Regions from separate parts of the Bradyrhizobium sp. USDA3516 genome, predicted to be linked through region 1. Evidence: riboswitches for the same ligand, from Rfam matches in the RefSeq annotation. Region 1 holds a riboswitch; the other holds the start of a gene.
What was found. A riboswitch is a leader RNA that binds a small molecule or an ion and turns the genes downstream of it on or off. The one in region 1 is predicted to bind S-adenosylmethionine.
Positions count from the first base shown of each region.

Region 1 (14,969 bases):
GACTCCACTTCGCCTCAAAACGTCATAAAATCAGATCGGGAAGGGATCACCGACATCGCATGACCTCAAGGGCCGACGAACGATCGCCGAAACTGCCGCGCGGCTGGCTGCGCGCGGCAATCGTTTCGACGATCGCGCTCGCCTTCGTCGGCGCGGCCGCGGGCTTCGTTGCATTCCTGTCGCAATTGCGCGGCGCCGAGACGGTGCCGGACCGCAAGGCGGACGGCATCGTGGTGCTGACCGGCGGCTCCTCGCGGGTATCGGACGCGATGGAGCTGCTCGCTGCCGGCTACGGCAGGCGGCTCCTGATTTCCGGCGTGCATCCGACCTCGACGGCGAGCGACATCTCCCGCACCTTGCCGGAGAATCAGTCCTTCATGACCTGCTGCGTCGACCTCGACCGCACCGCGCTCACGACCCGCGGCAACGCGGCGGAGGCGCGGCGCTGGGCCGAGGGGCGCCGATTTACGTCTCTGATCGTGGTCACCTCGAACTATCACATGCCGCGCGCGCTGGTGGAATTCTCGCATGCGATGCCACAGACGACGCTGATCCCGTTCGCGGTGGTCGGTGAAAAATGGCGCGAGGAGCCGTGGTGGATCTCGGGCTCGACGCTGCGGCTGCTCCTGTCCGAATACGTCAAGTACATTGCGGCCGAGCTCAGGGTGCGGCTGGAGGATTTCGGGATTGACCTTTGGCCCGAGATGTCGGAGCAGCCTGCAGGTCAGCAACCGAAGCGGCCCGCCACCGCACAGGCCAATTGATCGGACCATCGATGTTCCTGATTTTCCTGCGATCGCTCGTGTTCAACGTGCTGTTCTACGCCGTGCTGGTCCTTCTCGCGATCGTTGCGCTGCCGACCTTTGCATTGCCGCCGCGCGCCATGCTCACGGTGGCGCAATGGTGGGCCAAGGCGACGCTGGTCCTGATGCGCGTGGTCTGCAACATCAGGGTGGAATTCCGCGGGGTGGAGAAGATCCCGACAGGACCGCTGCTGATCGTGGCCAAGCATCAGTCGTTCTGGGAGACCTTCGTGCTGCCGGGTTTCTTCAACCGGCCGATCTTCATCCTCAAGCGCCAGCTGATGCAGATCCCGGTGTTCGGCCAGTTTCTGGTCAAGACCGGGATGATCGCGATCGACCGCAATGCCGGCGTGAAGGCGCTGCTGGACATGACGCGTCGCGCGCGCGAGGCGGTGCGCAGTGGAAAGCAGCTCGTGATCTTTCCGGAAGGCACGCGCCGCGCGCCCGGCGCTGCGCCCGACTACAAGACCGGCTTCGCGCAGATCTACTCCTCCTGCGGCGTGCCGTGCCTGCCGGTCGCACTCAATTCCGGCCTGTTCTGGCCGCGCCGTACCTTCATGCGCTACCCCGGCACGCTGGTGGTCGAGTTTCTCGAGCCGTTGCCGCCGGGCCTGCCGAAGGACGAATTTCTCGCACGCGTGCAAGCGGCGATCGAGGATGCGACCACTCGCCTCGTCGAAGCGGGGCGGAAGGAGCAGGAGCAGTTGATCGGCTCGGCGCCGAGTTACGCGCCGACGGGCTAAAGCGCAATGAAATGAGGCTTGATCGCGCAACGACGGAGGTGCGCTCCCTCTCCCGCTTGCGGGAGAGGGTGCTTCCGCAATGGGACAGTCTCCAAGAGGAGAAAGCCCTCACCCGGCGCGCGGGACGATGCTTCGCATCGCCCGGACGCGCCGACCTCTCCCGCAAGCGGGAGAGGTGAACGAGCCGCGACAATCGATTCAACCTAAGGCCATTCTGCTTTAGCGGCTTTCGCGATCTTGGTCCCGATCCGCCGCGTGCAGGGAATGCGCATCACCATGCAGCATCAATGCAAGCTGATGCAGCTGCGTGTCGCGAAAGCCTTCGGCCTCGATCGCCTTCACCGTCGCGGTGACGTAGTCGCGGTTGGCGCCGGACTGACCATGGCCCTGGACGACATGGCGATGCTGCTCGGCGAGCGAGAGGCGGCCGGCATATTGCACATGGCCGCGGTCGACGACGTAGGCGAGCGCGGAGACGCGCTGACGCGCGTCGTTCTCCAGCCACACCGAGCGCATCACCTCGCGATAGACCGAGGTGACCTGCTCGCGCGCGCGCAAATATGCAACCACCTCGGCCCGGTTCTTCTCGGCGACGCGGAAAGCGATGCCGCGGCAGGCGCCGCCGCGGTCGAGGCCGAGCACCAGGCCCGGCTTCTCCGGCGTGCCGCGATGCACGAAGGAATAGACGCAGAGCGCGCGGTGCTCGCCGACCAGCCGTGCCGGGACGCGCTCCTCGAAGTCGAAGCCCGGCCGCCACATCAGCGAGCCGTAGCCGAACACCCAGAGGTCGCCCTTGGCTGTGGTGACGGAGGGGAGGGTGATTTCGGACATTTCGGGGACGGCTACCAGAACCCTGCGCCCAAGCGAAGCGATTTCTGCGCCTTTCGTCGCAGGCCGGCTCCGCTTACATTTGCCTGAATCTGGCGTCAAAGGGTCGCCGCATGTCCAATATGACCGTTGCCACTGGCCGCCGCTCCCGCTGGGGCCTTTTCATCGCTCCCGTTCTCGTCCTGGTCCTTGCCGTCGGCTGGACCTGCTTCTGGTTCTATGCGGCCTCGCAGGCCGAAATCACCGCCGACGCCTGGCGGGCGCAGGAAGCCAAGGCCGGCCGCATCTATGATTGTGCCAAGCGCTCGATCGCCGGCTTTCCGTTCCGCTTCGAGGTCCAGTGCTCCGGCGCCAGCGTCGCCCTGGTCTCGCAGAACGCGAGCAAGACGCCGTTCACCGCCAAGCTCGACAACATCCTGGTCGTGGCCCAGGTCTACGACCCCAAGCGCATCATCGCCGAATTCGCAGCGCCCGCGACGCTGATCGACGGCATCACGCAAAACACCTTCACGGTGAATTGGAGCAAGGGCCGCGCCAGTGTGGCGGGCCTGCCGGCGGTGCCCGATCGCGCTTCCATCGTGTTCGACGACCCCAGCCTCAACCGGCTCGATGGCAGCGTCCAGGTGCCGCTTGCGCGCGCCAAGCAGGTGGAGCTGCACGGGCGCCTTGCCGATGGATCAGCGTCGGATCGTCCCGTGATCGAGACCGTGGTCCATGTCGCGCAGGGCAGCATCCAGGGCGTGCATCCGTTGCTCGCCGAGCCGTTCGAGGCGGACACTCGCGCCAAGATCACCGGCCTCTCCGACCTCACGCCCAAACCGTGGCCGCAGCGCTTCCGCGAGATCCAGGCCGCCGGCGGTCACATCGAGATCGTGCAGTCGCGTATTCAGCAGGGCGAGATGATCGCGGTCGCGGCCGGCACGCTCGGCCTGTCGCCCAACGGCCGGCTCGACGGCGAATTGCAGATGACGGTGACCGGCCTCGAGCGCGTGATCCCGGCGCTCGGTATCGAGAAGATGCTGGAGGAGGGCGTGCCGCAGTCAACGCTCGATCGCCTCGCGCCCGGCGTGAAGTCGCAGGACCTCAACAATCTGTTCGGCGCGCTCGACCGCGCCGTCCCCGGCCTCGGCAAGGTCATCAAGCAGAACGCCAATGCCGGCGTTGCCGCCGGCATCAATTCGATCGGCACCGAGAGCACGCTGGAAGGCAAGAAGGCGCGGAGCTTCCCGCTGAAATTCGTCGACGGTGCCGTGCTGCTCGGCCCGGTCAAGGTCGGCCAGATCCCGCCGCTGTATTGAAGACTGTCATTCCGGGGCACGCGAAGCGTGAGCCCGGAATCCATTTCACCCCGTGCGTTGTGGCCCAATGGATTCCGGGTTCGCCCTTCGGGCGCCCCTGAACGACAGGCTCACGGCTTCTTCAGCGCGCCATGCTGCCGGCCGAAATCGGGCGCCGCGGAATCCTGGCCGATCTCGACGATGCCGCGGCGGATGGCGCGGGTGCGGGTGAAGTGGTCGAACAGCGCCTCCCCGTCGCCGCGGCGGATCGCGCGGGTGAGCTTGGCCAGATCCTCGGTGAAGGTGCCGAGCATCTCCAGCACGGCCTCCCTGTTGGCGAGGAACACGTCGCGCCACATCGTCGGATCGGACGCCGCGATGCGGGTGAAATCGCGGAAGCCGCCGGCGGAGAACTTGATCACCTCGGATTCCGTCACCTGCGCCAATTCGTCGGCGGTGCCGACGATGGTGTAGGCGATCAGATGCGGCAGGTGGCTGGTGATGGCGAGCACGAGATCATGATGATCCGGCGTCATCACCTCGACCCTGGCGCCCATCGCCGCCCAGAACGCGCGCAGGTGCTCGGTCGCCGCTGCGTCGGTGCCGTCGGGCGGGGTCAGGATGCACCAGCGGTTGATGAAGAGCTCGGCAAAACCGGAATCCGGCCCCGAGTGCTCGGTGCCCGCGACCGGATGCGCCGGCACGAAATGTATGCCGCTCGGCAGATGCGGGGTCATGTCCCTGACCACCGCGCCCTTGACCGAGCCGACGTCGGAGACGATCGCGCCGGCCTTGAGATGCGGCGCGATCTCCTGCGCCACGGCTCCGCAGGCGCCGACGGGAATGCAGAGGATAACGAGATCGGCATCCTTCACCGCTTCGGCATTCGTCGCCACGACCTGATCGACGATCCCGAGCTCGGCGACGCGTGCACGCGTCTTCTCCGAGCGCGCGGTGGTGACGATTTCGCCGGCCAGCCCCTGGAGCTTCGCAGCGCGCGCGATCGAGCCGCCGATCAGGCCGAAGCCGATCAGCGCGACGCGCTGGAAGTGCGCCTGCGCGCTCATTTGCCGCCCATGAAGTCGCGCAGGCCTTCGACCACGAGGCGGTTGGCCTCCTCGGTGCCGATGGTCATGCGCAGCGCATGCGGCAGGCCGTAGTTCTTCAAGCCGCGCAGCACGAGGCCGCGCTTGGTCAGGAAGGCGTCGGCGTCATCGGCGGTCTTGCCCTTATCGGTCGGGAAATGGATCAGCACGAAATTGGCGACACTCGGCGACACCTTCAGCCCGAGCTTGCCGATCTCCTCGGTGAGCCAGTTGCGCCAGGTTTCGGTGAACTGCTTCGACATCGCCTGATGCGCGGTGTCCTCGATCGCGGCGACCGCGGCATACATCGCCGGCGTCGACACGTTGAAGGGACCGCGGATGCGGTTGACCGCGTCGATGACGTGCTCGGGCCCGAACATCCAGCCGATGCGCAGCGCGGCAAGGCCGTGGATCTTGGAGAAGGTGTGCGTCACCACGGTGTTCTCGGTGGTGGCGACGAGCTCGATTCCCATCTCGTAGTCGTTGCGCGAGACGTAGTCGCAATAGGCGGCGTCCAGCACCAGCAGCACGTGCGAGGGCAGGCCGGCGCGCAGCCGCTTGACCTCGTCGAACGGCAGATAGGTGCCGGTCGGATTGTTGGGGTTGGCGAGCCAGACCAGCTTCGTCTTCGGCGTCACTGCCTTCAGGATGGCGTCGACGTCGGCGGTGAGGTTGGTCTCCTGCGCGACGACGTTCCTGGCGCCGACCGCCATGGTCGCGATCGGGTAGACCAGGAAGCCGTGCGTGGTCGAGATCGCCTCGTCGCCCTGGCTGAGATAGGTGTGCGCGAGCAGATTGAGGATCTCGTCCGAGCCGGCGCCGCAGATGATGCGGTTCGGATCGAGCCCGAACGAGCGGCCGATCGCCTCGCGCAGCACGCGCGAGGTGCCTTCCGGATAGTCCTCCAGATGATCCGCCACGCGCTTGAAGGCCTCAATCGCCTTGGGCGAGGGCCCGAACGGCGTCTCGTTGGCGGAGAGCTTGAACACCTTGCGGCCCGGCTCCGGCACCGGGCTCTTGCCGGGCGTGTAGGGCGCAATATCGAGAATGCCGGGATTCGGCACGGGGCGGGACATCTTCGACTCCGGATAGGCTTGGGCGGTTCGCGACTTACGATTTCGGCCCGGTCGGGGGCACCGTATAGCGCGTTGCGTGGCTGCCGACGAGGGCCACGGAGCGCACCGAGGCCCCCGCCTCGATCAGGGCAGCCCTGATCTTGTCGATGCTGGTCGCGCCGGTAACCGAGACCAGCAGCGCCGCGCCGTCGAAGGCGGTATCGGGCACCGCCACGATCTCGGCGAGCGGCGACAGCGCGCGGGCGACCTCGGCGTTCCATCCCGAGACGCGCACGCTGAAGGTTTCGACCTCCGTTACCAGGGCGCTGTCGGCGACGCGTGAGACCGCGAACACCGGCAATGCGGCCGGATGGTCGGCGCGCTCGACGAATGGCATCCGCGCGATGATCTTCGGTGCGCCGTCCGCTTCCAGCTCCAGCCACCATGGCGTGCGGCTCGAGGTCGCCGAGACCAGCGCCAGGTCGCCCTTGGATCTTGCCACCGCCTCGACCGCGGCCTGCGCGCTGAAATGCGCGACGTAAGGCACTGTGAAGCCGAAATGGAAGCGCGCGGAATCCCGCATCGCCGGCTCGCTCACCGAGACGTCGGCATGCACGGAGAACGGCGCCTGCACATAGGTGAAGGTCGAGATGATGACGCGCCAGATGCTCTCGACCGTGTCGAGCGGCAGGATGCCGCGATGACGCTGCACGATCTCGCGCATCATGGCGGCCTCGCGCGCGGGGCGAAACGCCGAGCCGACCTCCTGGGTCTGCTTCACCTGGATCAGGCGATCGATGATCTCGCCGCGCTGCATGAGGAGGCGATGCATGCCCTCGTCGATCGCGTCGATCTCCTTGCGCAGTTCCTGCAGCGATAGTGGCGCGGGCGGACGTTGGGACATGTCTGGTGGCGATCGTTCCGATGGGGGATGTCCTGATTAGGCAGTCGGGGCGGCGAAAGCAAAGAGAAATGACGTGCTTTGCGGGCGTCGCGGCAGAGGCGAATTGGGCCGATCCGGGCCGCGACTTGACGAAAACCGCCCAAGACGGTAGCTTTTGCCCGTTCCGTGGTCATTTGAGCCGGCCGGCTTGCAGCCACGTTAAAAAACTCGCTAAACAGGCCGGGGACGCTTCCGATCCCGGCCGAACCTATCGTTCAGGCCGGGTTTTTCATGGCCTGATGTCAGCGGCGCGGTCGAGCAGCCCGTCGCAAACGAGGTCGATGTCCGAGATGGGTAGCGTCAAGTCGATACCGAGTCCTGCGATCAGCGCCGACGAGCGGTCGCACGAGGTCGATCATCCGAGCTCGCAGGTCGCGCATTTCGGCACCGAGCAGCCGCTGCGGCTCGATTGCGGTGTGGACCTCACCCCGTTCCAGATCGCCTACCAGACCTATGGCGAGCTCAATGCCGATCGCTCCAACGCGGTGCTGATCTGCCATGCGCTGACCGGCGACCAGCATGTCGCCAATGTGCATCCGGTCACCGGCAAGCCCGGCTGGTGGGAGACGCTGGTTGGCCCCGGCCGCCCCATCGATCCCAAGCACTACTTCATCATCTGTTCCAACGTGATCGGCGGCTGCATGGGCTCGACCGGGCCGGCCTCGATCAATCCCGCCACCGGCAAGGTCTGGGGCCTGGATTTTCCCGTCATCACCATCCCCGACATGGTGCGCGCGCAGGCCATGCTGATCGACCGGCTCGGCATCGACACGCTGTTTGCGGTCGTCGGCGGCTCGATGGGCGGCATGCAGGTGCTGCAATGGACCGCGGCCTATCCGGAGCGCGTGTTCTCCGCGCTGGCGATCGCCTGCGCGACGCGGCACTCGGCGCAGAACATCGCCTTTCACGAGCTCGGCCGCCAGGCCGTGATGGCCGACCCCGACTGGCACGGCGGCGGCTATGCCGATCGCGGCATCCATCCGCATCGCGGGCTCGCGGTGGCGCGGATGGCGGCGCACATCACCTATCTCTCGGACGCCGCGCTGCACCGCAAGTTCGGCCGGCGCATGCAGGACCGCGAGCTGCCGACCTTCTCGTTCGACGCCGATTTCCAGGTCGAATCCTATCTGCGTTACCAGGGCTCCTCTTTCGTGGAGCGCTTCGACGCCAACTCCTATCTCTATCTGACGCGCGCGATGGACTATTTCGACATCGCCGCCGACCATGGTGGCGTGCTGGCCAAGGCCTTCGCCGGCATCAAGACCCGCTTCTGCGTGGTCTCCTTCACCAGCGACTGGCTGTTCCCGACCTCGGAATCGCGCGCGCTGGTGCACGCGCTGAACGCCTCGAGCGCCCGGGTGTCGTTCGCCGAGATCGAGACCGATCGCGGCCACGACGCTTTCCTGCTCGACGTGCCCGAATTCTTCGATATCTCCCGCGCCTTCCTGCAATCGGCAGGCAAGGCCCGCGGACTGAAGGATAGCTAAGATGTCCGTGCAGGAAGTGTTGCCGCTGGACGGCGGTGCGGCCAGGCCGTCCGGAGATTATCGCGCCGATCATCGGCTGGTTGCCGAGATGGTCAAGCCGGGCTCGAAGGTGCTCGACGTCGGCTGTGGCGACGGCGATCTGCTTCAGCTCTTGGAGACCCGCGGCATCGACGGCCGCGGCATCGAATTGTCGCGCGAGGGCGTCAACCGCTGCGTCGCCAAGGGGCTCGCGGTGGTGCAGGGCGATGCCGACACTGATCTCGTCAACTATCCCGACGACGCCTTCGACTACGTGATCCTGTCGCAGACGCTACAGGCGACGCGGCAGCCGAGGGTCGTGCTGGAGAATTTGCTGCGCATCGGCCGCCGCGCCATCGTCTCGTTCCCGAATTTCGGCTTCTGGAAGATGCGGCTCCAGCTCCTGATCGGCGGCCACATGCCGCGCACGGAGAATCTGCCGGCGACCTGGTACGACACCGCCAACATCCATTTCTGCACCATCAAGGATTTCGTCGAGCTCTGCGACGAGATCAACGTCAAGATGGAGCGCTCGGTCGCGCTCGATCTCTACGGCCGCCCGGTGCCGCTGAACCTGCCCTGGTGGGTGTGGAACATGTTCGGCGAGCAGGCGGTGTTCTTGCTGAGCCGCGGCGGGGGGAAGTAATTTCTCTCCGTCATTGCGAGGAGCTCTTGCGACGAAGCAATCCAGAATGCCGCCGCTGAGGGATTCTGGATTGCTTCGCTACGCTCGCAATGACGGAGTACTTGGCGGCGCCTCTACCTCAATGGGGAGCCAGCGACCGCGGATCCCGCACAGGCCAGCGTCCGGCTTCCACCAGCGTCACGAACCGCTCGACGCTCTCGTTGAAGAGCGCGGGCTCCTCCAGGTTGAGCACGTGACCGGACTTTGGAAACATCGCCAGACCCGCCGCGGGGAGGTGCTTCTTCAAGAACAGGCTCGGCCCGACGCACGGCTCGTCCTCGTCGCCGCAGATGATCAGCGCGGGTGTTGCCGCGCCTCTGATCGCGTCCGTCATCGTGTAGATCGAGGGACGGCCGCCCTGGAATCCGCGCATGGTGCGCGCCGATCCCTTGGCATCGTGCCGCGCCAGTGCGGCGTAGAAGTCGGCGTGGCCGCGCGGGTCCTTCACCAGGAAGGGAATCCGGCTCGGCGCCTCGCGCGTCACTTTAGCGACCTCCACCGAGCCTAGCGTCTCGAACTGCTCGGCATTGGCGCGACACTGCTTGCGCCAATCGTCGAGCTTCTCGAGCTCCGAGCCGGAGCCGACGCCGGCCAGCGTCATCGACAGCGCGCGCTGCGGCGCGTTCAACCCGATCTGCAGCGAGGAATAGGCGCCCATCGACAGGCCGACGAGATGCGCGCGCTCGATGCCGAGATGATCGAGCACTGCGAGCGCATCGGTGTAGAAATGCGTGTAGGTGTAGACCTCGCCGTCAGGCACGTCCGACGGCGTGTAGCCGCGCGCCGAATAGGTAATGCAGCGATGGCCACGCGAGAAGTAGCGCATCTGCGGCTCCCAATTGGTGTAATCGGCCGCGAACTCGTGCAGAAAAAATATCGGCGTTCCCTGGCCCGCCTCTTCGAAATAGATGCGAACGTTATCCTTGGTCGTGGCGTGGGGCATTAACCGTTTCCCTCTCTTCAAGCCGCTTTTGCAGGATCGCAGTTAATGCTGTTGTCCGCAATGCGGCAGCATTGAAGCAGTGTCGGCGCAAAATCATCGCAGCTATTCGCAGGCAGCCCGCGTCTTTTTCTCGCCACATCCGGCGGCTTAACGGCCAGACGGATGTCGGCGCTTGCACGGGTCGATTGGAAGTGGGGGTGTCAACGAAGGATGAAGAATGGTTGAGTTGTTTGCGTCCCGCCTGTCGCGCTGTGTTGTCGCGCTGGCGATTTTTCTTGCGGCGGTTGCCGCGTTCGTTTCTCCGGCCTCAGCGCGGCCTCATCATCGTCATAGCGCAGAACGGCACGCTTACGTGCACCACACCAGACATCATCATTACCGGCATCATGCACGCAGCTCGCGCTTCGAGCGCAGCGCGGCGCAGTTGCAGGCGAGCGGATTCGGCAACACTTTTGCCAGCTATGATCCGAACACCAATAGCCCCGGCGTCGCCATGAGCGGCAATGGTGGAACGATCATCACCGGCGGCGGTCGAATGGTCACGCGCGCAAGCCGTCGAGCGGCGCTGAGCGCGAGCGGCGGCATGGCGAGTGAGGCCACGAGCAGTGGTGGCTTCGGCGGCGGCTCCCTGGTGTCGGAAGCGCGCCGTTACGTCGGCGGCAATCCGACCGGGCGCGGAAGCCTGTGGTGCGCGCGCTTCATGAACATGGTGCTGGAAAAGACCGGTCATCGCGGCACCGGCTCGGACATGGCGAACTCCTTCGCCCATTACGGCACGCGCATCTCCGGTCCGCAGGTCGGCGCCATCGCGGTGATGTCGCGCGGCCGCCGCGGCGGCCATGTCGGCATCGTCACCGGCATCGACGCGCAGGGCAATCCGATCATGATCTCCGGCAACAACGGCAACCGCGTCCGCGAAGCCCCGGTCTCGCGCGGCAAGATCTATGCGTATGTGATGCCGAACTGAGGTTCGTCATTGCGAGGAGCTCTTGCGACGAAGTAATCCAGACTGTTTCCGCAGATGCATTCCTGGATTGCTTCGCTGCGCTCGCAATGACGGAGTACGTCGAGACAGCGTTGTCTCACACCAGCTTCGGCTCTTCCACCGCCACTACATCGCCGACGCCGACGTCACCGCCCTCGATCACCTCGGCATAGATGCCGCAGTCCATGTGGCCGAGATGGCGCGAGAGCGTGGGCGGAATTTCGAGATCGCGCCTGGCGGTCTCGGGGTCGACATTGGTGGCCGGGCAGCGGACGATGCGCTTGATCACCTTCAGCCGGGCCTGTCCGATCGCGAGCGTCTGGCCGATGAGGTCGAGCTCCGACCAGGCCGGCCAGCCCTTGACGTAGAGATTGGCGCGGAAGCGCAGCGGATGCACGGCGACGCCGCCGAGCATGGTCTCGATGGCGCGGACGCTGTCGAGATTGATGATGGAGACGACCTTGCGGGCGACGTCGGAGAAGCTGTGGTCGCGGCCGGAAAGAATTTTGGGCGGGCCCTTCAACTCGGGCTGAAAGTTCTCCGTGAAATAGGCCTCGATGGCCGCGCGCCCGGCGGCGGTCTCGAGATCGCCGCTGGCGACGATCTGGCCGTCCTTGCGGATGGTCAGCAAATTGGTTTCGTCGTCGAACCGGCTGTCGAGCGCGGCCAGCCGCTCATTGCGCGCCAGCATCAGGAACTGGATTTTCGGCTTCCATTCGGGCGCCTCGGGGTTGAACCCGCTCGGGCCGTTCTCGATGGCGTAGCGGCGGTCGGCCGGCAGGGTCTGGCCGACCCGTAAAGGGGCGCGCGACAGGCGTTCCGGCGTCAGGCCCTTGACGGGATAGCGGTAGAGGCCGGTGATCTCGGCGGTATCTTTAGCTGTCATGCGGCTACTTAAGGGATTCGGATCGCCATCGCCAAGCCCGCTCATTCACGCACGAAATTGTGAAGTTGCCTCTTTCGCATCCGCAACCTGCTTCCCACATCTGGCTCAGGCCGGCAGCGCCGGCAAAAGACGACCGTTACCGGTTGAGAAACGTCAATGCGGTAATTGGAAACCCAATGAAGATGCCGTTTGGGGTGCCTTAGAGGGCCCCGAGGGCAGGCCGAGGGACAGAAAAGATGAATATCGAGAAGTATACCGAACGCTCCAGGGGCTTCATCCAGTCCGCGCAGTCGCTCGCGATGCGCGAGGGGCACCAGCAGTTCTCAACCCTGCATGTGCTGAAGGTCCTCTTGGACGACAATGAGGGGCTCGCCGCCGGTCTGATCGACCGCGCTGGCGGCAATTCCCGCGCAATCCTGAAGGCGACCGAGGACGCCCTCAACAGGGTGCCGAAGGTCTCCGGCGGCGGCGCCGGGCAGATCTACCTCGCGCCCGAGCTGGCCCGCACTTTCGATGCGGCCGAAAAGGCCGGCGAGAAGGCCGGCGACAGCTTCGTCACGGTCGAGCGGCTTTTGCTCGGGCTCACGCTGGAGAAGACCAGCGAGGCCGGCGCCATCCTCGCCAAGGGCGGCGTCACACCGCAGAACCTCAACGCGGCGATCGAGGCGCTGCGCAAGGGCCGCACGGCCGACTCTGCGACCGCCGAGAATGCCTATGATGCCCTGAAGAAATATGCCCGCGACCTGACCCAGGCCGCGCGCGACGGCAAGCTCGATCCGGTCATCGGCCGCGACGAGGAGATCCGCCGTACCATTCAAGTGCTCTCGCGCAGGACCAAGAACAATCCCGTCCTGATCGGCGAGCCCGGCGTCGGCAAGACCGCCATCGCCGAAGGCCTTGCGCTGCGCATCGTCAACGGCGACGTGCCGGAGAGCCTGAAGGACAAGAAGCTGCTCTCGCTCGACCTCGGCGCATTGATCGCAGGCGCGAAGTACCGCGGCGAGTTCGAGGAGCGGCTGAAGGCCGTGCTGCAGGAGGTGACCGGGAGCGAGGGCACCTTCATCCTGTTCATCGACGAGATGCACACGCTGATCGGCGCCGGCAAGGGCGACGGCGCGATGGACGCCTCCAACCTGCTCAAGCCGGCGCTCGCCCGCGGCGAGCTGCACTGCATCGGCGCGACCACGCTCGATGAGTACCAGAAGCACGTCGAGAAGGATGCTGCGCTGGCGCGGCGTTTCCAGCCAATCTTCGTCAGCGAGCCCTCGGTCGAAGACACCATCTCGATCCTGCGCGGCTTGAAGGACAAGTATGAGCAGCATCACGGCGTGCGGATCACCGATTCCGCGCTTGTTGCGGCGACGACGCTGTCCAACCGCTACATCACCGACCGCTTCCTGCCCGACAAGGCCATCGACCTCATGGACGAGGCGGCGGCGCGGCTGAAGATGCAGGTCGATTCCAAGCCGGAAGAGCTGGATTCGCTCGACCGCGAGATCATTCGGCTCAAGATCGAGCAGGAGGCGCTGAAGAAGGAAAGCGATGTCGGCTCCAAGTCCCGGCTCCAGACCCTGGAGAAGGACCTCGCCGAGCTCGAGGAGAAGTCGGCGGCGCTGACGGCGCGCTGGAGCGCGGAGAAGAACAAGCTTTCCGACGCCCAGAAGCTGAAGGCGGAGCTCGACGGCTTGCGCGTCGAGCTCGCCAACGCGCAGCGGCGCGGCGAATTCCAGAAGGCCGGCGAGCTGGCCTATGGACGGATCCCGCAGCTCGAGAAGCAGCTTGCCGACATCGAAGCCAAGGAGAATTCCGGCGAGATGATGGAGGAGGCGGTCACCGCCAACCACATCGCGCAGGTGGTCTCGCGCTGGACCGGCGTGCCGGTCGACAAGATGCTGGAAGGCGAGAAGGAGAAGCTCCTGAAGATGGAGGAGCAGCTCGGCAAGCGCGTCGTCGGCCAGGCCGAGGCCGTGCGTGCGGTCGCGACCGCCGTGCGCCGCTCGCGCGCCGGCCTGCAGGACCCGAACCGCCCCACCGGCTCGTTCATGTTCTTGGGGCCCACCGGCGTCGGCAAGACCGAGCTGACCAAAGCTCTTGCGGAATACCTGTTCAACGACGAGACCGCGATGGTCCGCCTCGACATGTCCGAATACATGGAGAAGCATTCGGTCTCGCGGCTGATCGGCGCGCCTCCGGGCTATGTCGGCTATGACGAGGGCGGCGCGCTCACCGAAGCGGTGCGGCGCCGGCCCTACCAGGTCGTGCTGTTCGACGAGATCGAGAAGGCGCATCCTGACGTCTTCAACGTCCTGTTGCAGGTGCTCGACGACGGCCGCCTGACCGACGGCCAGGGCCGCACCGTCGACTTCCGCAACACGCTGATCATCATGACCTCCAACCTCGGTTCGGAGTATCTGGTGAACCAGCCGGAGGGCGAGGACACCTCGGCCGTGCGCGAGCAGGTGATGGGAATGGTGCGGGCTCATTTCCGCCCCGAATTCCTGAACCGCGTCGACGAGATCATCCTGTTCCACCGCCTGCAGCGCAGCGAGATGGGCCGCATCGTCGAGATCCAATTCGCGCGGCTGCAGAAGCTCCTGACCGATCGCAAGATCGTGCTGAGCCTCGATGCCGCCGGCCGCGACTGGCTGGCTGCCAAGGGCTGGGATCCCGCCTACGGCGCACGGCCCTTGAAGCGGGTGATCCAGCGCTACCTCCAGGACCCGCTCGCCGAGATGATCCTCGCCGGCGACGTCAGGGACGGCGACAGTGTCGCGATCTCGTCCGAAGGCAACGTCCTGACCTTCAACGGCAAGGCGCCGCAGACCGCGGAGATCGCCCAGTTCGAGGCACCGGTGCCGAAACGGAAGCTGAACTGATGAGATACACGCCCTCCGCGCCAAACGCGCGGGGGGCGTTTTTCAATCCGCTAAGAACGTGTCCACCACGGCCTGATCGCGGTCGTAGACCCAGCATTCGCTCAGCAGGCCCTCACGCACGGCATAGACCAGCAACCGTTCCAGTTCAGCCGTGCGACCGTCCCGGCTGAATGATTCCCGTGCGAGAATGGCGCCGCGCCGCGGCCCGGCCATCACGTCATCGAGGCCGAGAAGTTTTCGGTTGGAGCGGCGTGCGACCTCGGCCAGAGTGGCAAGCGCGGCCGTCTTGCCCTGGTGAGTGCCGGCGAGCGGGTTATGACCGGCATAGTGCAGCACGAATTCATCGTGGTAGCAG
Region 1 is NZ_JBYGYN010000002.1:691,232-706,200, reverse strand. It holds gene AC24YW_RS09155 (YdcF family protein) at 60-764, shown strand; gene AC24YW_RS09150 (lysophospholipid acyltransferase family protein) at 776-1,546, shown strand; gene AC24YW_RS09145 (gamma-glutamylcyclotransferase) at 1,766-2,377, opposite strand; gene AC24YW_RS09140 (DUF2125 domain-containing protein) at 2,488-3,672, shown strand; gene AC24YW_RS09135 (prephenate/arogenate dehydrogenase family protein) at 3,783-4,718, opposite strand; gene hisC (histidinol-phosphate transaminase) at 4,715-5,812, opposite strand; gene AC24YW_RS09125 (chorismate mutase) at 5,847-6,695, opposite strand; SAM riboswitch at 6,851-6,930, shown strand; gene metX (homoserine O-acetyltransferase MetX) at 7,025-8,221, shown strand; gene metW (methionine biosynthesis protein MetW) at 8,223-8,885, shown strand; gene AC24YW_RS09110 (alpha/beta fold hydrolase) at 9,004-9,867, opposite strand; gene AC24YW_RS09105 (NlpC/P60 family protein) at 10,085-10,834, shown strand; gene AC24YW_RS09100 (MOSC domain-containing protein) at 10,950-11,738, opposite strand; gene clpB (ATP-dependent chaperone ClpB) at 11,975-14,614, shown strand; gene AC24YW_RS09090 (nuclear transport factor 2 family protein) at 14,657-14,969, opposite strand, start outside.

Region 2 (14,969 bases), 150 kb from region 1:
GCCGGTCTCGAGGCTGAGCCGCCTCAGGCCGCGCGCACGGGCCTCGGCGATGATGTGGCGCAGCATCTGGCCGCCATAGCCGCGCCGGCGCGCGGTCTGCAGCGTGTGCATCGACTTGACCTCGCCGTGTTCAGGCGAAAGCGTCTTCAACGCGCCGGTGGCGACCAGCGTCTCGCCGTCCCAACCGGTCCAGAATGCGACGTCGGGTGCGCGCAGGCCCGCGAGATCGAGCGCATGGGCGCTGCCAGGCGCCGTCTGCGCCCGCGCGGCCGTGACGTGATGATCGAGCAGCGCGACGACGCGGGGGTCATAGGTGTCGCCGGTCCGGATCTGCATCGTGCTCGTCTCCACGCTTTGCCCTCACATCTTGCCGTAGGACGCGCCACGGCGCGTGATGATGACGTAGCGCGCGTCCTGCCTGGTTTCGTTCTCGAAGATCACGGCGCGCATCACGTCGAAATCCAGGCAATCGCCCTCGCGCAGCCGCACCGCCTTGGCATCGATATGCACGGCGATGGCGCCCTCCAGCATCAGCAGCTGCTGGGTGAAGGCGTTGCGGCCCCATGGGCTGTAGGAGACGCGCGCGCCGGCCGGAAGGTCGACGACGATGATCTCGATGCCGCTGGCCGCATCCGGCGGCGAGGCGTGCCGCCGGCGATAGCCGCTGTCGGGATCGCGCCAGAGCGGCTGGTCGGCAAGCCGCACCAGGCGCTCCGGCGGCTTCTCGGCGAGCGCGACGACATCGCTGAGCGTGACGTCGAGCGCCGCGCAAAGCTTGTTGAGCAGCGCCGCCGTCGCACTGCTCTGCGCCCGCTCCACCCGCCCGATCATGGCCCGGCTGACGCCCGAGCGGCCTGCGAGCTCGTTCAACGTCATGCCGGCCTGCGTCCGCAGCGTCTTCAGGCGCCGACCGATGGCGCGATCGAGTTTCTGCTGGTCCATCTCTTTGCAGGTCCTGGCGTTCATCCAAACATTGCCCGGCGCAAGGACGCACCCGCCGGGACATGAAGGAGCTTAAGGCTGGCGAGGCGCGCGTGCCGAAGCGAGCGGCCAATATATTAGAATCTTGGCGAAGCCGCAGGTCACCACGGCCGACAGACGATATATTGCCTAATACGGGGCAGGTGCCGCAGTTGCGCGAGACCATAACGCTGTTCGGCCCGGACGCACGAGCGAGGGAAACGGAAGCTAACGTCCTGAGGTAGCTACGTTGCTTCGACACCCGATAGGGCTGTATTGTACAGAATTAGAGTTATCAACGCGGCGGAGCGCGCATATGGCTCTCTCGTTACCTCAAGCGGGCGACATCATTTTCTTCAGGAAGTCGTCGCAACACAAGCTGAGGCACAGCATTATCATCGGCGGTCAATGGTTGGCCCGCGTGCCATCCTACCAGTTCATCCACGCGGCCATGTTCGTCTCCCCGTTCGAGATCGCCGATGCCACAATGGCGGGCGTGAAGGGGAGCAGCGCACGTGAACAATTGGTCGATCTCGCGCTGGATGACTACGTGGTATTGAGACGTGACCTCAGTCCGGGAACACAGGAGTTGATCCGCGACGCAGCGTTCTACTTCGCAGGGGAAAGCTACGATTTCCGCGGACTCGTTCGCGTACTCAAGCAAAAGCCGGAACTCGGCGCCTCTTTCTGCTCGGTCTTCGTTAAGAAGGTTCTACTGGAGCTTGACGTAGTCCCCGCCGAGTGCTGGGCTACTTACCCGGAGCAAATCTACGTCGGTGAGTTGTACGATTTGCTGAAAGCCAATGGCTTCAGTGAGATTTCGATCGAAGTCCCCCCTCACAACTGGCCGCTCACGCAACTCTCCATTCTCGAGAGAGGGCGCAACAACGCTGCCGCGTTCACTGACTTCTACCTAGTGCTTTCCGATTTCGGCGTTTCCTACACAAAGCTATTCGATGTCGTGGGCGACGACAAGGCGGCCATTCTCGACTTGATTGTGACGACCGATACTCACATCTGTCAATTGCTGGAGCACAGCGCGAACTTGATCTGCGAGCACGCGCATCACGCGATCAAGGCCAGCAAGAAGGAAACCAGCTTTCGCGACCGTGAGCGAAGGAAAAAGGCGCTGGATCGATCGCTCAAAGGCTTCCCTGACGCACTCGGCGATTTTCTTCGATTGCTGGATGCCATCGATAAATCCCTGGCGCCTTGGCCGTTTGAGGAAGTTCAAGCGCTGGCTCAGCGCGTCACCAAGGACGCCTCTCCCACGGACATAGCTCAGTACGTTCAACGCACCTTCGAACTGGGAGGTTTCCAGCTCATGAATCTCGTCCAGCTGACGGGCTGCGATTCGTCCGATGCATGGCGACGCCGGTCAGCAGGATTCTTGCGCATCATGAGCCTGCGACAGCGCAAAATCGATGAATGCAGCAAAGCCTTCGAACTTGAATCCATGAATTGCTACGATCTCGCGCGGGACATGATCCAGACAATCAATTCGAGAATCAAAGCCTCGGTCCAGCTTCTCAAGCCAATGGTTGGCAACGGTCCAATCGACCAGCAATGCAGCTCACTGGCCCAGGGTGCGCGCGCGGCCATAACTGCGGCACGCAGCGCCGCAGCCAAGGATTTTACTCCCAGCGAGACGTTCATGGAGTGGAATGCGACCGCAAGTAAGAAATCGGATGAAAGGCACGAATGGAACGAGCGGCTCGCGCGGAAAAAATCAGAGCCCGGAACGGACGCGCCGCAATAGGACTGCTGGGACCTGCGGCCTCTCTCATTTTTCTCGGGATTTGAGGAGCTTGGAGCGGGCGAAGGGAATCGAACCCTCGTATGCAGCTTGGGAAGCTGCCGTTCTACCATTGAACTACGCCCGCGGATGCGCGGCTTACGCCCCTCCTGATTAGCCGAGACGGCGCCTGCCGCCAAGCGGTTTGGCGCGACCGGCCGGGCGGTTGTTAACGGCCCGATAAGATTCCAGGTGCGCCGGATTGTGGCGGTGTTATGATCGCTGCTCCGGGGAGAAACGTGCACTGAGTGGGGCGTGTGCATGGTGGGGCGGGCTTACGCGATATTCGACACGGCCATCGGCCGTTGCGGCATCATCTGGAGCGGCACCGGTGTGGTCGCCGTGCAATTACCGGAGGCGCGGGAGATCGACACCCGACGCCGGATTTTCCAGGTCCATCCCGAAGCGCGGGAGCAACGCCCGTCCGAGAACGCCGAGCTTGCGATCGAGGGCATCACGGGCCTGCTGCAAGGCCACGATCCCGATTTCTCCGAGGTCAGCCTGGATGCCGGCGGCGTGCCCGGCTTCGACCGGCGCGTCTACGAATACGCCTGCAGCATTCCGCGCGGGGAGACGCGCACCTATCACGAGGTCGCCCGGGCGCTGGGCGCCTCCGGCGCGTCCTATTCCGTGTCGCAGGCGATTGCGAAGAATCCGTTCATGCTGATCGTGCCCTGCCACCGGGTGCTGGAGGCCGGAAATTACACCGACCGCCTCTCTCCTTACGGCGGCGTGATCTCCAAGCGGCGGCTGCTGGCGCTGGAAGGCGCCCATCCCATCGCCAGCAAGACGTTGTTCGAGGTGCTGCTGCCGGTTGCCCCGCCGAGACCCTCCACCTAGATAAGGCGGCATGCACGCCACCACGCTGCTGACGACGCCATCGATCACGGCTTCCGAGTTTCGCTGCGATGCGGGACCGGACGATAGGCCGTTTGCGGAATGCCGCACCGGTCATTCCATCGCCTATGTGCGCTCCGGCAGCTTCGGCTGTCATTGCCGCGCCGGCTTTTTCGATCTGGTGGCGGGCTCGATGCTGATCGGCGCCCCGGGCGAGGAATACACCTGCACGCATGAGCACGTCTCCGGCGACGTCTGCCTCGGCTTCTTTTTCAGCGAGGATCTGGTCGACGCCCTCGGCGGGCGGCGCGAGGTCTGGCAGATCGGCGCGACGCCGCCGCTGCCCGAGCTGATGGTGCTGGGCGAGCTGGCCCAGACGGCAGCAGATGGCAACAGCGATCTCGGCCTCGACGAGATCGGCCAGATCCTGGCCGGCCGTTTTGTCGAGGCCGTCTCGGGCAAAGCGCGCAAGCCGGCCACGCCCACCGCACGCGACCGCCGCCGCGCGGTGGAGGCCGCGCTGTGGATCGACGACAACTCGCATGCCGAGCTCGACCTCGAGCAGGCGGCAAAGCAGGCGGGCCTCAGCCCGTTTCATTTCCTGCGGCTGTTCTCGGCCGTGCTCGGCGTCACCCCGCATCAATATCTCGTGCGCTCGCGGCTGCGCCACGCGGCACGGCTGCTCGCTGACGACGACATCGCCGTCACCGACATCGCCTATGACGTCGGCTTCGGCGATCTCTCCAATTTCGTCCGCACCTTCCATCGCGCCGCCGGCATGTCGCCGACCAAGTTCCGGCAGGCGTCGAAGGGGGAGCGCAAGATTCTCCAAGAGCAGCTTGCCCTCAACTGACTAGGGTCGTCTCCGGCGCGTGCCCTTCGCGGCACGCTTTTCCGCAATGGAGACGAACATGTACGACCACATCGGATTGCGCGTTGCCGACCTCGACGCTGCCACGCGCTTCTACAGCGCGGTGCTGGCGCCACTCGGCTTTGTCCTGTGCTCGAGCGGCGACGGTTATGCCGGTTTCGGGCCGAAGGGCGAGCCGGCGCTGTGGCTGCACCTGAACAAGGGCCGCAAGGCCGACGGCGTCCATATCGCCTTCCGCGCCGGGGATCATGATGCGGTCAAGGCATTTCACAGCGAAGGCCTCAAGTGCGGCGGCCGCGACAATGGCGGCGCGGGCCCGCGCAGGGATTACAGCCCGACCTATTACGCGGCGTTCCTGATCGATCCTGACGGCAACAACGTCGAGGCGGTCTGCGTGTGAAGCGCCGCCGCGCACGAGCACTTGTAGGGTGGGCAAAGCGTAGCGTGCCCACCAACTGCTCGCGACAACGCCGATGAATGGTGGGCACGGCGCGCGAAGAGCGCGCCTTCGCCCACCCTACGGATTCCACCTGATAGGAGAGACCATGGCCTCCATCCACAACGACATCTCCCTCCCCGCCTCCGCGCGCGATGTCTGGGACGCGGTGCATGATTTCGGCGCGCTGCATCGGCGGCTGGTGCCGGGCTTCGTCACGGCGTGCTCGCTCGACGGCGATGCGCGCATCGTCACCTTTGCCAACGGCTCGATGGCGCGGGAAGTGCTGGTCGATTGCGACGATGCGCGGCGGCGCCTGGTCTACGCCATCAGCAACGAGCGGCTGAGGCATTACAGCGCCTCGGTGCAGGTCGTTGCCGAGGGCGAGGCGAGCTGCCGCCTTGTCTGGATCATCGACATGCTGCCGAACGAGCTCGCGCCTTACGTTCAGGGGCAAACCAAGGAGGCGGTCGCCGCCATGCACAAGGCGTTTCCGCCCGCTTCGGCCTGATCATTCACTGTGAGTTTTCTCACAGAAGCGCGTCCTCGCCGGCCGTAACTATGCCCCTCGTGCGTCCGGTCGGCTCCGCTCTCCCGGCGGCGCCACGCACGCGAGGAGCATGCCATGAGAGGTGCGGACAAGGTGATCTGCCAGGCGGCCGCGGTGCTGCTGCTGTTTTCAATCTCGAGCGTGCCGGCAAAAGCGCAATTCCTCGGCGGCGGCGGTGCCGGCGGCGAGGACATGATGACCCAGATGGCGCCGATGCTGGAGATGATGAAGGCGAAGATGGGCAAGCGCCGCTTCGCCATGCTGATGCAGACCATGGGCCCGATGATGAGCCGCATGATGGAGAACGGTGGCGGCGGGCTCGGTGGCATGATGGGCGGCGGCAGTTTCGGCGGCGGATTCGGAGCACCGAGCTATGGCGGCTACACGCCGATGGGCGGCGGCACCATGCCGGTCGGGATCGGCAGCATGGGCGGCGGCGACATCATGGGCATGCTCGGCGGCAGCGGCGGCAGCGACATGATGGCGATGATTCCGCAATTGATGCGGCTCGCCAATACGGGCGGCGGCGGCCACCGCCGCCACAAGCGTCGCTAGTCGGCCGCCGAAAGCGCCGGCCTGATCGCAGGCTTCGTCTCGCGCGGTCCCCAGCGTGTCAGCACGACGCTGGAGCACGACAGCAGGCCAAGCACGACCATCGAGCTCGCGGCGAGCCAGAAGAAGCTCTGCGCGCTGGCGCCGTGCGTCGACAGCCACCAGCCGATTCCGGCGATGTAGATCAGCCGCGCCGTCTGCGCCAGCACCGGGCCGATCACCTTCGCGGCGCCTTGCGAGGAGAAATACATCGTCGTCGCTAGGCCGAAGAAGGCGTAGAACGGCCCAACGGTCGAGAGATATTGATGGCTCGCCGCGCGCACCTCCGCGCTGTCGGTGAACATGTTGACCCAGAGATCGGGGAAGATCGCGACGAGACACGCCGGTGCGCCGACCGCCACGAAAGCGGCCACGCTGGCGGTCCAGGCGATGCGCCGGGCGCGCGCGATGCGGCCGGCGCCGATCGCCATGCCGACCATCGGCACGCAGGCGATGCCGAACGAGAACGCGATCGAGGTCAGCAGGAATTCGAGCCGCGCGCCGACGCCGTAGCCGGCGAGGATCGCGGTGCCGAACTGCGCCAGCATATGCGTGAAGATCGAGATCGTCAGCACCGATTGCAGCGGCGAGAAGCAGGCGATGGCGCCGACCTTCAGAATGTCGAAGAACATCGCCCATTGGATGCGCAGGCCGCGCAGCTTCAATGTGATCCGCGCACGGCCGGAGAACAGGTACCAGGCCATGATGCCGATGTTCATGGTGTAGGCGATCAGCGCGCCGGCGGCGACGCCGCGCATGCCGAGTTGCGGCACCGGCCCGAGCCCGAGGCCGAGCGTGCCGCCGAGCACGATCTGCCAGGCCGCGGAGTTGAGGATCAGGAACGACGGCAGCTTCATGTTGCCGGTGCCGCGCAAGATGCCCGCCATGGTGTTGAGCAGCCAGGGCAGCACGGCGCCGCCGAAGAACACCTGCGTGTAGGCGATCGCATGCATCAGCACGTCGCCGCGGCCGCCGAGCATCTCGAGCAATCTCGGCCCGAAGATCAGCATGCCCAGCGTGAAGACGAGGCCGAAGCTGATGCCGATCAGCATCGCGTGCACGGCCAATGCGCCGGCACGCTCGCGGTTCCCGGCGCCGAGCGCACGCGCGATCGCCGAGGCCACCGCGCCGCCCATGGCGCCGCCGGACATCGTCATGGTCAGAATGATCGTCGGAAACACCAGCGCCATCGCCGCCAGCGCCTCGACGCCGAGCCGGCCGACATAGGAGGTCTCGGCGATGACGACGCAAATGCCGGCCGACAGACCGATCGCGTTCGGCCAGGCGAGCGAGAGCAGCGTGCGCAGGATCGGCCCATCGGTCAGGGCACTTCTGATCGGCGGCGGAGGCGGCGGCAGCGGGCGCTCTTGCTCATCGACCGGGATTTCGGCGATGTCGGACATGTCCTCTCCCGGGCGCAGGCGCCATTTGCGGCGCAGCAATCGCTTGGTGTGCCCAATCTCTTGGTGCGCCAATGGCTTCGTTCGCGCGAATGGCGCGGCTGAGGCGTGTTAGCACGGCGTGCTCCGATTCTGACTGCGCCCGATGCAGGCGTGCCCTGCGGCAACGCATTTCAACAGGTGGAATTACTCGATCGTCCAGACCAGCGGCGGGCGACCGCCTACCGCGGTGCGCATCTGCACGCCGATCTGGCGGCCGCAGCCTGCGGCGAGACCTGCGAACAATCCCTCAAGCAGCCTGGCGCAGGCGCGGTGATAGTCGGCGACGTCGTCCATCAGCTTCCAGCTCCGCTGGCGGATCTCGAAGGTGCTTTCCGATTGCATCGTCTCGGCCGCATCATCCTGCGCGGCGAGCAGCGCGTTCAGGAACGATGCGAATTCTGGCGCGCCGCCGCGGGTCGTCGCCAGCGCCGCGGCGACCTCATCGAAATATTGCATGCCGATCAGCTTGCCGGTGAGGTGCAGCAGATAGCCGGCATCCTCCGGGCCGAACAGCTGCACCATCACGGGCGCAGCGGTGCGGACATATTCCATCGCGTAGTTGCGATAGGCTTTTTCCAGCCGCGGTTTTGGCCAGCTTGCGACCGGCAATGCGGGTGCCGTCTTCGCATCGAACAAAGGTGCTTCGAGGTGGCGCGCGAACACGAGGCGCTGGTCGAGCTCGAGCGGATGGTCGTACAAATGGTAATAGCCTTCGAGCCCGTCCTGGCCGTCGACGCTCTGCTTGGTGCAGACGAAGCCGAGCCTGAGATCGCCGAGCGCAACGCCGTTGTTGGCGTGCCAGCCGCGCAGCATGGCGCGGGAGACTTCGCCCGGCACGCCGCAGATCGCGGTGCCCTTCCAGATCCAGCGCGGCGGCGGATAGCGGATCCAGGCCTTGGTGTCGCTCTCGTACATGTATTCGACATGCACGCCGCCGATCCAGTTGGAGAGATAGTGATATTGCGCGGCCGCGACCGCCGGCGGCAGATGGTCGATCCCGAGCTTTTTGAGCCCCGGCAGGAAGCGCTCCTGCTGCTGGCGACGGAACACGCGGAAGACGAATTCGGCGGCATCCGCCGTGCCGCGGCGCGTGACGACGGTGAGGATCAGCCCGGTGAAACAGGCGTGATAGAGATCGGCGATCGCGCGCCAGCGCTTCCATTGCGCTTCCTGCGCGGCGTCTGATGCGGCGGTCATGTTCGCTCCCGGCTTGTTGTTTTGCGGGAGTGTGTCATCGCGGATCGGAGGACGCAACCGGACGCGATCTCTGTGTCATCGCCCGCCTTGTGCGCCATTGCGCACTGGGGCGGGCGATCCAGTACTCCGAGACGGTCATGCTTGAATCGAGAGGCCGCGGCGTAGCCTGGCTCTACACCCGGAAATGCTTGCTCAGCTTCAGGCCCTGCGCCTGGTAATTCGAACCGATGCGCTGGCCGTACATCGCGTCGGGACGGGCCAGCATCTTCTCGTAGACGAGGCGGCCGACGATCTGGCCGTGTTCGAGGATGAACGGCACTTCGCGCGAGCGCACTTCCAGCACCGCGCGCGAGCCCAACCCGCCGGCGCCGGCATAGCCGAAGCCGGGATCGAAGAATCCGGCATAATGCACACGGAATTCGCCGACCAGCGGATCGAACGGCACCATCTCCGCGGCGTAATCGGGCGGCACTTGCACGGCTTCCTTCGACGCCAGGATGTAGAACTCGCCGGGATCGAGAATCAGGCTGCCGTCGGGACGCGCCGAGATCGGCTCCCAGAAATCCTCCACCGCGTAGCCGGCGCGGCGGTCGACATCGACGACGCCGGTGTGGCGCTTGGCGCGGTAGCCGACGAAGCCGCTCGCCTTCTCGCCCGAGAGATCGACCGAGACGGCAACGCCGCCCGAGAGGTCGGCATCGTCGATGTCGACGAGACGCTCGCTCGCATGCAGCGCATCGAGCTCGTCGGCATTGAGGATGGCATCGCCGGTGCGGAAGCGCATTTGGCTGAGACGCGAGCCCTCGCGCACCAGCACCGGAAACGTCTTCGGGCTGATCTCGGCATAGAGCGGGCCGTGATAGCCGGCGCCGATCATGTCGAAGCGACGGGTGCCGTCGGCGATCACGCGGGTGAAGACGTCGAGCCGGCCGGTCGAGCTCTTCGGATTGGCGGCCGCGACGATCTCCGGCGGCAGCGCCAGGCTCTCCAGCAGCGGCACGATGTAGACGCAATTGGTCTCCAGCACGGCGCCGTCGGCGAGGCTGAACTCGTGCAGCTTCAACTCGTCGATGCGCTCGGCCACGGTAGCGCCGGGCCCGGGGAGGAAGCTGGCGCGGACGCGATAGGCGATGTCGCCAAGGCGCAGATCGAGGCTCGCCGGCTGGATCTGGCTCTCGACGAAGTCGTAGGCGGGCAGGATGAGGCCCGCTTCCGCCATCGCCGCGATTATGCGGTCGGGCAGGATGCCATTGGCGTCGGCGGCGACCGTGAACGTCAACCGGGAGTCCTCATCAAGGGTCAAACGCATCCGGACATGCCGGAAATACAGGTCTTTTACGGCTATCCGATGGACGCCTTGACGGAAAGGGCATTGCGGAATATGAGCATCACTTATCCCGTGGTGATTTGAGCCGGCCGGCTTGCAGCCACGTTAAATAAGTCGCTAAACAGGCCGGGGACCTCTGAGATCCCGGCCCGTGGACATGTCCAGGCCGGTTTTTTTGTGACCGTTTTCGCGTGAAGCGGTCATGTCGGAGGTACCTATGTCGAAGTCGACCGCCAACTACCGCCCCGAAACCCGCTTGGTCCATTCCGGCACCCTGCGCTCGCAATATGGCGAGACCTCGGAGGCGCTGTTCCTGACGCAAGGCTATGTCTACGCCAGCGCGGAGGAGTGCGAGGCACGCTTCAAGGGCGAGGATCCCGGCTTCATCTATTCGCGCTATTCCAACCCGACCATTGCGATGTTCGAGCGCCGCATGATCGAGCTCGAAGGCGCCGAGGCCGCGCGCTCGGCGGCAACCGGCATGGCGGCGGTGACGACCGCGATCCTGGCGCCGCTCAAGGCCGGCGATCACGTGGTCGCCTCCCGCGCGCTGTTCGGCTCGTGCCTCTACGTCATCCAGGACCTGTTGCCGCGCTACGGCATCGAGACCACGCTGGTCGACGGGCTCGATCTCGACCAGTGGCAGCGCGCACTGAGACCCAACACCAAGACGTTCTTCCTGGAGAGCCCGACCAACCCGACGCTGGATGTGCTCGACATCCCCTCGATTGCCGAGATCGCGCACAAGGGCGGCGCGCGGCTCGTCGTCGACAACGTGTTTGCGACGCCGATCTGGCAGAGCCCGCTCGCGCTCGGCGCCGACGTCGTCGTCTATTCCGCGACCAAGCACATCGACGGCCAGGGCCGCTGTCTCGGCGGCATCATCCTGTCCTCGGAAGCCTTCATTGCCGAGCACATCCACAATTTCATGCGCCAGACCGGCCCGTCGATCTCGCCGTTCAATGCCTGGGTCCTGCTCAAGGGCCTGGAGACGCTGGGCGTGCGCGTGCGCGCGCAGACCGAGACGGCCGGACGCATCGCCGAGGTGCTGGCGAGCCATCCCAAGATCTCGCGGCTGGTCTATCCGGGCCGCGCCGATCATCCGCAGGCGTCGCTGGTGAAGAAGCAGATGCGCGGCGGCTCGACGCTGGTCGGCTTCGAGGTGAAGGGCGGCAAGGCGGCGGCGTTCCGCGTGCTCAACGAGTTGAAGCTTGCCAAGATCTCGAACAATCTCGGCGACGCCAAGAGCCTCGTCACGCATCCGGCGACCACGACGCATCAGCGCCTCAAGCCGGAAGACCGCGCCGCGCTCGGCATCAGCGAAGGCTTCATCCGCTTCTCGGCGGGGCTGGAGCACGCGGATGACCTGATCGAGGATCTCACCGCGGCGCTGGAGAAGGCGTGAGGCTCTTACCCTCCCCTGGAGGGGGAGGGTCGGCTCACATTGAGCGTAGCGAAATGTGAGACGGGGTGGGGTGACAGTCTCTCCACATCCAACACTGCCCGAGTGGATAGATCACCCCACCCCGCTCGCGCTGCGCGCGATCGACCACGGGCGAGCTACGCTCGTCCCCTCCCCCTCCAGGGGAGGGTGAAGCAGACCTACATCGGCCGATAGGTTCTCACGTCTGCCGGCACGTTCACGCCGAGCTTGAGCTGGCCGACGGAGCGGATGATGTCGTCGCCGAGCAGCTGGGCGAAGCAGGCATAGCCCCAATCGTTCATGTGCAGGCCGTCGGCGATGACGAAGCTCTCGACCGGGATCGACTGGTTCTCGTGCCAGTCGCGCATCACCTCGAAACGGGGGAAGATGCCGACCTTGCGGAGCTCGGCGACGTTGCCGAGCAGCTTGATCATCTTGCCGGCGCTTTCCTTGCGCTGGTTGACGGCCGGCGAATATTGCGGATCGACCAGCACGATGTCGGTGCCGCCGGCGGCCTGAATGCGGCTGATGCCGTCCTCGACCAGCTTGGCCGTATCGGCAGGATCGAGGTTGCGCAGCACGGCATTGGTGCCGACCTGCCAGATCACGAGATCCGGATGCACGTCGATGACCTGCGTCTGCAGGCGCTTCATCATCTCGGGCGCATCCTCGCCGCCGACGCCGGCATTGACGACGGTGATGTCGGCGGTCGGATAGTGCCGGCGCAGCTGCGCGGCGAGCCGGTTGGGGTAGTTGAACTCCGGCGAGCTCGCGCCGAAGCCCGCAGTCGAGGACGAGCCGAACGCGACGATGACGACGGGCCGGCCGGCGGCAAGCTTGCTTGCGACATGGGGCAGCGAGCCCATCGCCTTGGAGCCGCCCTTGTTCGCGTCCTTGGGCGGCAAGCAGGGCACGCGGCTGAAGATGTCGGCGGCGGACTTGGCGACCTCCTTCACCTTGTCGATGGCGCGCGAGGTGACGCCGCGCTGCTCGGGCGACCTCGCGGCGACGGTGGTCTGGGACGGCGCAGGGGGCGCTGGATCAGGCGACTGGGCGGGTGCGGGGGTCGCCGGCTGTGCGGCCGGCGTCTGCGCATGCGAGGCGGGCGTCAGCAACAACAGCATTGCTGCTGCAGGCGCGGCCAGCCATGACGTCAGGCAAAAAGGGCGGAGAGAACTCATTAACGCTAGACCTCAATTTTGCTGCTGGGCCGGCTCCAGATGAGCAGCACCGATCACGAACTGTGCCAACGCCCGGCCAAGGCAATCATGGACCTGCTTCGCCAGCTCAGGCCCGCGCGACGGGTTGAACAGGTCGAACTGGCCCTGTTCATTCCACTGCCGCATGATCGCGAAACGATCGAACAGCGGGATGTCGTGCTCCTGCGCCACGACGCGCATATTATCGAGAAAGGGCTGCGCCGAGATCATGGTCTCGGTGCGCGGGCTGTACTGCAAATTCATCAAGACGACGTCCGCCCCTGCCTTTTGCAGCGCAACAACCCCATCGGTCACCGCGCCACGAAATTCGTCGGGATCGATGGATCGGATAGCATCCACGGTCCCGGTCTGCCAGATGACCAAAGTAGGCGTTTTTGCTTCCATCAGCTTAACGAAGGTGGACGCGGTCTCCTCTGCCGTTTTCTTGCTCTGTATTTCTACGGAGACGTGCACCGCCTCGGAGGGCGGCAGCCTCTCCTTGAGGATCGCCTCCATGCGCGCCGGATAGGAGCTGCTCTCCGACGACGGAATCGTGGTCGAGCGGCTGCCGATGACGAGGATATCGAGCGGCTTACCGGCCTTGACCGCATCGGCCACCTTGGGCAGCTGGCTTTCGCTGGTCAGCAGATAGGACGGCAATTCGCAGGCCGCGGGCGATGCGGCAGGCGCGGTATCGCCCGCGCGCGCCGTGGGCGCGGCGAGGCTACCGCATAGCAGGACCAGGCTCAGGAGAACCTTCGCCTTCATCAGCCCCCTCCCGCCAGATCGGCGTTGCCGACGGCGTTTTTGGTTTTCGCACCGCTCTTGTCAGCCACACGCTTGTACCACGAAATGACCCAGGCCACCCCCCACATGATCAGGATTCCGGAGAGGCTAATCAACGCATGCATCACCGGCCCGCCGGAGATTTCGGCGAGGACGAAATGGCCGGCAAAGGCCAGGAAGACGCCGAGGCAGAAGATCTCGAGCGAATGCTGACCACATAGAATTAATGGTCGTAGCCAGCGCGATTTCAAGCCCGGCCAATCGCGGGGCAGGAAGCGCACGGTCAGCGCCGCCAGCGCCAGGAAGTGCGCGAAGCGCAGCACGTCGAGGTCGGTCTTGTCGATCGGATACATCCATTGCTCGATCCGCTTCGGCATGAACTGGGAGAGCTGGGGCACGTACCAGGTCAGGGTCACGTAGAACGCCGCGACGAGATAGGCGATCGAGATCCACATCGTCACCGGCGAGGCCAGGACGCCCGACATGCGACGCGCACCTCCGAGCGCGCACCAGGCACCGAACACGAACAGCAATTGCCAGGCAAAAGGATTGAAGGCCCAGAAGCCGTTCGGATAGGCCGAGAGGTAAAGGTCGTACTCCCAGGTCACCGCATAGAGCAGGACCGACAGCCCGAGCGTGACGTCCGGCCGCCATTTCATCGACCACAGGATCAGCGGCAGCGCCAGCATCAGCACGATGTAGAGCGGCAGCACGTCCATGTTGACGGGACGGAAGCGCAGCAGCAGCGCCTGCACGATGGTGACGTCGGGCTGCTTGAGGAAGTCCATGATGCCCATCTCTTCGGTGTAGAGCGGGTTCTCGAACCTGGTCGCGACATAGGAGATCTCGGCGAGGAAGATCGTGAACAGGAAGACGTGGGCGACGTAGATCTGCCAGACCCGGCGCAGGATGCGCGCGGTGGCGATGAGGACGCCGCTCTCCAGCATCGCCCGGCCATAGACGAAGGCCGCGGTGTAGCCGGAGATGAAGATGAAGATCTCGGTGGCGTCGCTGAGGCCGTAATTGCGGATCGTGAACCAGGTCAGCAGGCTGGGCGGCAGATGGTCGATGAAGATCAGCCACAGCGCGAGCCCGCGGAACAGATCGAGCCGGAGCTCGCGCTCGCCGATAGCGGGCAGCGTGATGGCTGGCGCTGCGGCGCGCGCCTTCGCCCCTGCGGGCTTGGCGTCCGCGGTTCCTGCGATGGTCGATCCCGTCACTTGGTCGGCAATGGTCATCGGGCCTGGAAACCCTTCCGCAAATCGCGACGTCGAAGCAGTGTAATGGTCCGGCCGTCGTCTCGCAAAGCGGCCGGATCACATCAGGGTGTCTCCCTCGGCGGTGTGCTTTCCCGCCAATTCTGGCGGGACGATGTCGCCAAGGCGCCCGCGGGGGTTTGGTTCCCGGGGCGGATTCGGTATGATGACAGCCATGTACCGCGCCGTGACCCGCCAGATCGAAGTGACCGTCGAGCCGAACTTTGTTCCGGAGCAATCGTCGGCCGACCGCTCGCGCTTCTTCTGGTCCTACACCATCGTCATCACCAATTCGGGCG
Region 2 is NZ_JBYGYN010000002.1:840,669-855,637, forward strand. It holds gene AC24YW_RS09830 (GNAT family N-acetyltransferase) at 1-336, opposite strand, end outside; gene AC24YW_RS09835 (helix-turn-helix domain-containing protein) at 361-942, opposite strand; gene AC24YW_RS09840 (hypothetical protein) at 1,277-2,719, shown strand; tRNA gene AC24YW_RS09845 (tRNA-Gly) at 2,770-2,843, opposite strand; gene AC24YW_RS09850 (methylated-DNA--[protein]-cysteine S-methyltransferase) at 3,017-3,595, shown strand; gene AC24YW_RS09855 (helix-turn-helix domain-containing protein) at 3,606-4,445, shown strand; gene AC24YW_RS09860 (VOC family protein) at 4,504-4,863, shown strand; gene AC24YW_RS09865 (SRPBCC family protein) at 5,009-5,410, shown strand; gene AC24YW_RS09870 (hypothetical protein) at 5,525-6,004, shown strand; gene AC24YW_RS09875 (MATE family efflux transporter) at 6,001-7,443, opposite strand; gene AC24YW_RS09880 (hypothetical protein) at 7,627-8,679, opposite strand; gene AC24YW_RS09885 (2'-deoxycytidine 5'-triphosphate deaminase) at 8,852-9,988, opposite strand; SAM riboswitch at 10,069-10,148, shown strand; gene AC24YW_RS09890 (O-succinylhomoserine sulfhydrylase) at 10,224-11,411, shown strand; gene AC24YW_RS09895 (SGNH/GDSL hydrolase family protein) at 11,609-12,610, opposite strand; gene AC24YW_RS09900 (SGNH/GDSL hydrolase family protein) at 12,623-13,396, opposite strand; gene AC24YW_RS09905 (OpgC domain-containing protein) at 13,396-14,652, opposite strand; gene apaG (Co2+/Mg2+ efflux protein ApaG) at 14,846-14,969, shown strand, end outside.
Region 2: another riboswitch for S-adenosylmethionine. It lies ahead of AC24YW_RS09890 (O-succinylhomoserine sulfhydrylase); the one in region 1 lies ahead of metX (homoserine O-acetyltransferase MetX).